One region of the Listeria sp. ILCC792 genome, then DNA from elsewhere that is predicted to be linked to it. Evidence: riboswitches for the same ligand, from Rfam matches in the RefSeq annotation. Region 1 holds a riboswitch; each other region holds the start of a gene.
What was found. A riboswitch is a leader RNA that binds a small molecule or an ion and turns the genes downstream of it on or off. The one in region 1 is predicted to bind S-adenosylmethionine.
Positions count from the first base shown of each region.

Region 2: it holds a riboswitch for S-adenosylmethionine, as region 1 does, so the genes downstream of both, CFS60_RS09520 (homoserine O-acetyltransferase) here and CFS60_RS11800 (MetQ/NlpA family ABC transporter substrate-binding protein) in region 1, are expected to answer to the same signal.
Region 3: it holds a riboswitch for S-adenosylmethionine, as region 1 does, so the genes downstream of both, CFS60_RS08195 (methionine ABC transporter ATP-binding protein) here and CFS60_RS11800 (MetQ/NlpA family ABC transporter substrate-binding protein) in region 1, are expected to answer to the same signal.
Region 4: it holds a riboswitch for S-adenosylmethionine, as region 1 does, so the genes downstream of both, metE (5-methyltetrahydropteroyltriglutamate--homocysteine S-methyltransferase) here and CFS60_RS11800 (MetQ/NlpA family ABC transporter substrate-binding protein) in region 1, are expected to answer to the same signal.

Region 1 covers NZ_FYBO01000012.1:63,785-65,983, forward strand. The annotation lists gene CFS60_RS11795 (pyridoxal phosphate-dependent aminotransferase) at 1-511, opposite strand, end outside; SAM riboswitch class I at 664-774, shown strand; gene CFS60_RS11800 (MetQ/NlpA family ABC transporter substrate-binding protein) at 946-1,764, shown strand; gene CFS60_RS11805 (methionine ABC transporter ATP-binding protein) at 1,777-2,199, shown strand, end outside.
Region 2 covers NZ_FYBO01000008.1:44,244-46,442, reverse strand. The annotation lists gene CFS60_RS09525 (alpha/beta fold hydrolase) at 1-559, opposite strand, end outside; SAM riboswitch class I at 670-769, shown strand; gene CFS60_RS09520 (homoserine O-acetyltransferase) at 871-1,980, shown strand; gene CFS60_RS09515 (Mur ligase family protein) at 1,977-2,199, opposite strand, start outside.
Region 3 covers NZ_FYBO01000006.1:87,015-89,213, reverse strand. The annotation lists gene CFS60_RS08200 (methionine ABC transporter permease) at 1-405, opposite strand, end outside; gene CFS60_RS08195 (methionine ABC transporter ATP-binding protein) at 402-1,424, opposite strand; SAM riboswitch class I at 1,504-1,609, opposite strand; gene CFS60_RS14055 (hypothetical protein) at 1,677-1,811, opposite strand; gene CFS60_RS08190 (cell wall metabolism sensor histidine kinase WalK) at 1,918-2,199, opposite strand, start outside.
Region 4 covers NZ_FYBO01000014.1:2,274-4,472, forward strand. The annotation lists partial or broken gene CFS60_RS12465 (MFS transporter) at 1-1,141, shown strand, start outside; SAM riboswitch class I at 1,197-1,304, shown strand; gene metE (5-methyltetrahydropteroyltriglutamate--homocysteine S-methyltransferase) at 1,394-2,199, shown strand, end outside.

The DNA.
Region 1 (2,199 bases):
AATACATCAACTTCGCATCTGACCGCGTCGCCTCATCTATCAAAGCATAATCCGGTAGAAATTGATTTTCCTCCAAAAGAGGCATTAATGTATACTCGGCGTCCGCTAAAACCGCGCCAGACAAGTAATCTGGGTAGCCAGGGTCAGGCAGGAGCATTTTTTCGCCGGGGTCAAGCAGACACATCGGCAGCTCCACAAGCCCCGTCTTCGTCCCAAACAAAATGGCCACTTCTTTTTCAGGATCTAGCGTCACCCCGTACTCTTTTTTATAAAAATTGGCAGCCGCCTCTTTCAGTTCTGCCTTGCCGCGAAACAAAGAATACTTGTGGTTTTGCACATCATCTGCGGCATTTTTTAGTGCTTCTACGATGTTTTGCGGCGTAGGCTGATCTGGATTTCCTTGTCCCAAATTGATGACATCATGCCCTTCTGCAATTTTGCGATTTACATTTTGTACTAATTTTGAAAAAAATTGCTCTGGCAAATTTTCGAGCTTTTTAGAAAATCTCATTTCGTACGCCTCCCGTTTTATGTTTCATTGTTAAATATCTTAAAGTTTTCTAGCAATTTTGTCTAGTCTAGAAATAAAAAACATTAAAAAAGCATTGACAATCACCTTAAAAATCGGTATATTTTTACGTAACAAGTTTTTATAATGTAGTTCTCTTATCGAGAGAGGCTGAGGGACTGGCCCGATGACGCCCGGCAACCTAACTTTTTGAAGTGAAGGTGCTAATTCCAGCAAAATGGTATAGCCATTTTGGTAGATGAGAGGAGTTCGAATAGGCAACACATTCAACTTCTCTATTCTTATGGTAGAGGGGTTTATTTATGTGCTAAAAACTTTTCTAGTACATAAATACAAGGCGAAACGCTGTGTCCACACTCTCAAGCTAGAATGTTTATAAAAATTTAAATTTAGACACATTTAGGGAGGAATTTTTAATGAAAAAGAGAACTAAAGGAATTTTGATTGCATTTACTGGCGCGGCACTACTTGCACTTTCTGCATGTGGTGGCGGGAAATCCGAAACGTTAAGCACGGAAAAGATTACAATTGGCGTAACGGGTGGACCTCACCAACAAATTGCGGAGGAAGTGAAAAAGTTAGCTAAAAAAGACGGGCTGGACATCACAATTAAAACGTTTGACGATTATAACACGCCAAACACTGCGCTAAACGATGGGGATTTAGACGCGAATAACTACCAAACGATTCCGTTTTTAGATGCACAGAAAAAAGATAAAGGCTACAAAATCGACCAAGTCTTTAAGACAGTTGCTTTCCCAATGGGCATTTATTCCAAAGATATTAAAGACATCAAAGAGCTTAAGAAGGGGGATAAAATTGCGGTTCCAAATGATCCTTCGAACGAATATCGTGGCTTAAAACTTTTTGAAGACGCTGGTGTCATTAAGTTGAAAGACGGCGTGGAAGAAAAAGCAACGAAAAAAGATATCGCGGAAAACCCGCTCGATTTAGAAATCATCGAACTTGAAGCTTCGCAAATTCCAGCGCAACTTGGTGAAGTAAAAGCAGCTGCCATCAACACCAATTTTGCGATGGGCGCTGGACTCACCATTAATGATGATGCGATTTTCCATGAACCAACGAAAGACAATCCGTACCCAAATGTTTTTGTCGTAAGAACTGAAAATAAAGATGATGAAGTTGTCGATACACTTAAAAAATATTACCATTCTGATGAAATTAAAAGCTTCATTGAAAAAGAATTTAATGGGTCTGTTGTACCTGCATTTTAGGGAGATGTAACCATGATTAAACTAGAACATGTCAGCAAGACTTTTAATGTTAACGGGCGAAGCGTTCAGGCGGTGAAGGACGTTTCGCTTTCCGTCCAAAAAGGTGAGATTTACGGTGTTGTGGGTTATAGCGGCGCTGGAAAAAGTACGCTTGTTCGTTGTATTAATTTTTTAGAACAGCCAACTGAAGGTACTGTGCATATTGCAAACGACAATCTCGCACAACTTTCGGCGAAAAACTTGCGTTTCGCGAGACGTAAAATCGGAATGATTTTTCAAGGCTACAATCTACTTAAAACGGCCACTGTATATGAAAATATCGCGCTACCGCTTAAACTTGAAGGTTTAAAAAGCGATGAAATTACAGCACGTGTTGAAAAATACTTAGAAATTGTCGGGCTTACGGATAAAAAAGAAAATTTCCCAGCCCAACTT
Region 2 (2,199 bases), on a different contig from region 1:
GGCGTCCCGCTAAGGTTTCTGGCTTTCCATCCAAATCGTAGTTTTCTTGCCAAGCGAGTAAATCCGCATAATCACTCGGGAGTTTAATTTGGCGTTCACTAGCCCGGCTAATGGTGCGGGCGCGAAAACTGAGTGGGCTTGGTTCGCCCATGATGCAAGCTGCTGCCTTGATTTCAGGGTGATGCGTTAGGAGCGCGCACGTGGTAATGCCGCCCATCGAAACGCCGCCGACAAAAATTTCTGTCGTGAGACTTTGCGCCAAATAATGGTCGCGAATAAATTCGTATTCTGCTAAATTTCCTTGAATGCTGTTCCAAAATGTTAAGGAAATGACCGAGGACACAGTTTGGTGGCGCTCACCGTGGTTTGGCGCGTCCGGAAGGCACACCCTGAACCCTCGACTCGCTAGCTTTCTCCCCTGTGTTAAAACGAGTTCTTTGCTTGTCTGCCAGCCATGATAATAAATCGCTAAAGGTAGCGGCTTGTCTACGCTCGTCTTACTCGTAATTTCCAAAACTGGAATATCGTGAATTTTTCGTTTAACAATCTTAAATTTCATTTCCAGCACCCCTACTCCATTTTATCAGCCTAAAAAACAGAAAAACAACTTTTCCGCCTGCTTGACAAATTGTCTGAACACGCTTATGATTAAACTTAATTTCATATGTTTTCTTATCAAGAAAGGCGGAGGGACTGGCCCGATGAAGCCTTAGCAACCGGACAAATGATCACGGTGCTAATTCCAGCAGTTAATTCTGAAAGATAAGTCGGTAGTCGTTCTTACATATCTACCCCTTCTGGCTTATTTTTTGCTAGGAGGGGTTTTTTGCACGCTCCGCACGTATCAACTTCATGAAAGGGTGTCTAAAAATGGGATTAAAACAACAATTATTATTTCAAAAAGAAGCTTTTATTTTGGAAAACGGAGCAAGACTTCAGCCGATTGAAATCGGTTATGAAACCTACGGAACACTAAATGATGATAAAACAAATGTGATTTTGCTTGAACATGCACTTACCGGAACCGCCCATGCGGCGAAGCATCACGAAACTGACGCACCAGGCTGGTGGGACGATTACATTGGCCCAGGAAAAGCACTCGACACAAAGCGCTATTTTATTATTTGCACAAACGTATTTGGCGGCTGTAGCGGCTCGACAGGCCCTTCGTCCGTCAATCCAGACACAGGCGCACAGTATCGCCTATCATTCCCACGTTTTAGTGTAAAAGATATCGTTCGCGTTCAATATGAACTCATCAAAACGCTTGGCATCACAAAATTAAAAGCCGTCATTGGTGGATCAATGGGCGGCATGCAGGCAACGGAATGGGCTGTGAGCTACTCGGACGCCGTCAGTTCCGTCATCAATATCGCCTCACCACTTGCGGCAAGCCCTGATGCCATCGGATTTAATCTTATCCAGCGAATGGCGATTTTAAACGACCCTGAATTCAACGATGGCAACTATCTCACACAACCAGAAGGCGGCCTCGCAACCGCTCGCATGGTTGGCATGATGACGTATCGCACAAGCGAACTTTTCTCCCAGCGCTTTGAACGCTTCACAGTGGACGAAAGCTCAAAAGACACCTTCTCCAAAGAACATTTCCAAATCGAATCCTATTTACAATATCAAGGTGACAGCTTTGTCGAACGCTTTGACGCTAACAGCTACCTTTATTTGACAAAGGCGATTGACCTGTTCGATGTCATCCGCAGTCAAGACGGGGCAGCGCCATCTTATACGCACATTCAAGTGCCTTACCTTTTAATTGGCATTACGTCCGACCAGCTTTTCCGCATTCGCGACCTAAGACGCGATTTCGAACTCTTAAAAACAGCTGGCGTCCCAGTTTCCTACCACGAAATTGATTCCGACTACGGACACGACGCCTTTTTAGTCCAATCCGAAGTCCCAAAATTCGCCCCAATCCTATCCGAGTTTTTGCTTCAAAAAACAGAAGAGAAGGCATTTTAGCCTTCTCTTTTTTGGTATTCCCTTTTCAGCAAGCCACCCAATTTATGGAAATCGCTACCCGTCACAGAACCCTTCAACACGAGCAAACTATCTTCCGTCAAAATGTCGCGCAAGAGGCTTCGCAAGTCCACTAAATTGCTGAACCACCGAATTCGCTCATTTTGGTTTTGTTTAAACAAACCTTCAAACAAGCTGCCATAACCAAAAATATAATCGGCG
Region 3 (2,199 bases), on a different contig from region 1:
GAAAAGATTTGCGCCCATCGCTTTAGCTGCCTCAATTACACCTTTATCTACTTCTCTAAAAGCAATTTCTACCATGCGGGCATAGAATGGTGCAGCAGAAATAATTAAAGCGGGTAGTGCGGCTTTTGGTCCAATAATCGTTCCAACGAGCGTTTTTGTCATTGGTAAAAGTAGCACGATTAGGATAATGAATGGAATCGATCGGAATACGTTTACGAGTATTGCTGTAATCCAATATAAAATTTTGGCAGGCATTCCTTCATTTCGATTCGTTAAAAAGAGCAATAAGCCGAGTAAAATACCAAGTATGAAAACAGCAACTAAAGAATAAAGTGTCATGTAGAGCGTTTCTTGCGTGTAGCCCCACATCAGTTGCCAGTCAACGTCTGGGAAGAGTTCCTTCATCCTTCAATCACCTCTGTTTCAATCTTCAAGTCGCGTAAATGCTGAATCGTATTTTCAATTTCCGCGTCGCTACCTTCAATTTGCACGTAAAGCGTCCCGTAAGCGCCGTTTTGCGTTTGCGTTAAGCTTCCGTGAAGCACGTTTAGCGACACATCATGTTGTTTTGCGACTTCCGAAATGACCGGCCTTGTCGCATTTTCACTCATGAAGAGCAGTTTAACGAGCTTGCCTTCCGAATAGTTTTCAAGCAGTAGGTGAATTAATTCTTCCGTTTCATCTGATTCTGTGACTTGTTCAATGAACCGCTTCGTCACAGGCTGTTTCGGATGTTTGAAAACGTCTAAAACGTCGCCTAACTCAACCACTTTCCCAGCCTCCATAACGGCAACTCGGTTACAAATTTTACGAATAACGTGCATTTCATGTGTAATAACGATAATCGTCAAATTTAAACGCTTGTTAATATCTAGTAGGAGCTCTAAGACTTCATCAGTCGTTTGCGGATCAAGTGCGCTTGTCGCTTCATCACAAAGTAGTACAGTTGGGTCGTTAGCCAGTGCCCTCGCAATTCCAACGCGCTGTTTTTGTCCACCGCTCAGTTCCGACGGGTAAGCATCTTCTTTACCCTCAAGTCCGACTAAACGGATAAGTTCGTTCACACGATTTTTTCGTTTTTGTCCGCGTACGCCTGCAATTTCTAGTGGGAACGCAATGTTGTCAAAAACGGTTCGCGACCATAGCAAATTGAAATGCTGAAAAATCATCCCAATTTTTTGCCGAGCCTTCCGAAGTTCTCTCCCGCGGATTTGGCTTACTACCTTGCCGTTTACGTCAACTTGTCCTGCTGTTGGAAGTTCCAAACCATTGAACAGTCGAATCAGACTACTTTTCCCCGCGCCAGAGTAACCGATGACACCGAAAATCTCGCCTTCTGCAATTTCCAAGCTAACGTCATCGACCGCCCGCACTTTATTTTTTCTTGTCGCATAATCTTTTACCACATTTTGGAGTGTTATCATTCGCTTCACCTTTTTCTCTCAATGTAAAAAGCCTTCCTGCATGAGCAGAAAGGCACGAATTTAGCGTTGTACGACTTTCTTCTCATCTTTCAGAACCAATCTGTTCTGTATGAATTAGCACCTTAAGTGTTTACTTAGGTTGCTGGGCTTCGTCGGGCATATCCCTCCACCACTCTGGATAAGAATTAAATTATAATTGGCGCGCTTGAAACGCGTCCTGTTTTTTCATATTACATTTAGAACGCTGTTTTGTCAACAGTAAATTTCAGATTTATGTATCGAGGAAATGCTTTCGGATAATCCGGGGCTCGTTTGATAAGTATAATAAAAGACAGCAATGACCGTTAAAATAGCAATCGACATAATAAAAAAGCTTTTCTTTGTCATTTTTTCCCCTCCTAGCTTAAATTTTACTTCCTTAAGCTAAAAACGCGGGAAAGAAATGGGAAAGAAAAGCTAAAGATTGAATCAATATGAGCTTGAAATTGCTCGTTTAAATTAATGGTAATTTCACGGTAAATGTTGTCTTATGATGTTTACTTGTCGCCATCACAAGGCCGCCGTGGCGTTCCACGATTGATTTTGCAATCGCAAGGCCAAGACCCGTGCCTGTCGTCGTACGATTTTTATCGACTTTATAAAAGCGGTCGAACAAATGTGGCAAATCAAGCGCGGGAATTTCCTCACCGTAATTAATGACATCAATCACCGCAAAGTCTTCTTCTTTTCGGGCAACTAAATCGATATGTTGATTGCCTTCCCCGTATCTAAGGGC
Region 4 (2,199 bases), on a different contig from region 1:
GAAGTTTTGGATTTTGACGGTTATAGTGGCGATTTCGGGGCTGTCACAAGGGCTTTTGTTGCCGCTGATTGCGATTATTTTTGAAGGAATGGGGATTAGTTCGAGTGTGAATGGATTTCATGCGACGGGGATTTATATTGGAGTTTTGTTGGTGTCGCCATTTATTGAAGCGCCGCTACATAAATTTGGATTTAAGCCGATTATTGTGGTTGGCGGGGGATTAGTTGCGGTGGCGCTATTTTTGTTCCCGATGTGGTTTAATTTGTATTTTTGGTTTTTGCTGCGTCTTGTTATTGGTGTGGGGGATCATATGCTACATTTTTCGTCGCAAACTTGGATTGGAGCTACGACGGAACCGAGCAAACGTGGCAGGAATATGGCGATTTATGGCTTGTTTTTTTCACTTGGATTTGCGGTTGGACCGCAGCTTGTGAATTTGATGGATGTAAGTCCTAATTTGCCATTTTATATTTCCGGTGTGTTAGTTCTCTTGGCGTGGGGATTAATTTTGACGCTGAAAAATGAATTTATTTCGGAAGGGACGGAAATTCGCAAAATTTCTTTTTTCGATAGTATGAAGCGTTTTTCTGATGTGATGAAAATTGCTTGAGTAGCGATGATACCACCCTTTTTATATGGTGTTTTGGAGACGGGTTTAAACGCGACTTTCCCAATTGTGGGGCTTAGGTTTGGGATTGAAACATATATGATTACGTTTATTATTTCTGCTTTCTCGGTAGGGACGATTTTGTTTCAGGTTCCAATTGGGATTTTTAGTGATCGGATGGGGCGCGGGCGCGTGTTGCCAATTTTAACGTTTTTAGGTGGTCTCGTTTTCTTCCTAACAGCATTTGTTTCGAGTAGTGTGCTTTTTATTGTGATTTTCTTTGTGCTCGGGATACTTGTGGGATCGCTTTATTCACTTGGGCTTTCATATATGACGGATTTGACGCCGCTTGATCTTCTTCCTGCTGGAAATATTTTGGTGGGGATGTGTTTTAGTGTGGGGAGTATTTTGGGGCCGAGTGTAGCGGGGGCTTTGATTACTATGGTCGGCCCGAGGAGCTTTTATTTTACGATTGCTCTGCTTCTTATTTTGGGAGGAATTTTATTATTTTCAAAAAAAAGATTGACAGCATAGATTTATTTTTGGTATTATGATTTCAATACATTTGATATGTAAATTAAATATGAAACTCTTATAACGAGTGGTAGAGGGACTGGCCCGATGAAACCCGGCAACCTTTCAAGTTTTTTGAAAAGGTGCTAAATCCTGCAAAGCATGTTGCTTTGAAAGATAAGAGAGAACTAATTTTTCGTTTATTTTCGAATTATTTTAGCCTCTCTATCTAGGGAGGCTTTTTCGCGTCATAAAAAAGAGAGGATGAGGTAAATGGTAAAAGTACTTAGTTCAAATTTAGGGTATCCACGTCTTGGAGAGAATCGCGAATGGAAAAAATCGTTAGAAAATTTTTGGAATAACAAAATTTCAGAAGATACACTTCTTTCTGAAACAAAGGCGATTCGATTGGCTGCTTTAAACAAACAGAAAGAAAAAGGGATTGAGATTATTCCGGTCAATGATTTTACACTGTACGACCATGTGCTTGATTTGAGTGTGGCGTTTGGTGTGATTCCGAAACGTTTTGGGAATTTTACGAACGAGGTGTCGCTACGTACATATTTTGACATCGCGCGCGGGAACGATACGGCGGTTGCTTCTGAGATGACGAAATGGTTCAACACGAATTACCATTACATCGTTCCAGAGCTTGACGATGTGGAGCCGAAACTCTTAGAGAATAGGGCGCTAAAAGCTTATTTAGAAGCGAAAAAGGAGCTAGGTATTGATGGAAAGCCGGTCATCATTGGGCCAATTACTTATTTGAAACTTGGAAAAGGTGCCGATAAAAATGATTTCGCGAGTTTAGTTCAGAAGTTCTTACCGCTTTATAAAACGATTATTGAAGAGCTAGATGCGGCGGGCGCGAAATGGATTCAACTAGACGAACCAATTCTTGCGACGAGTTTAGCAAAAGAAGAAGTAGCACTTTTTGAAGAGGTGTACGCGGAATTACGCGCAGCGGCGCCACATGCGAAATTGATTTTGCAAACGTATTTTGAAAGTGTGGACGCGTATGAGGCGGTTGTAAAATTGCCGGTGGATGCGATTGGACTGGATTTCGTTCACGACCATGG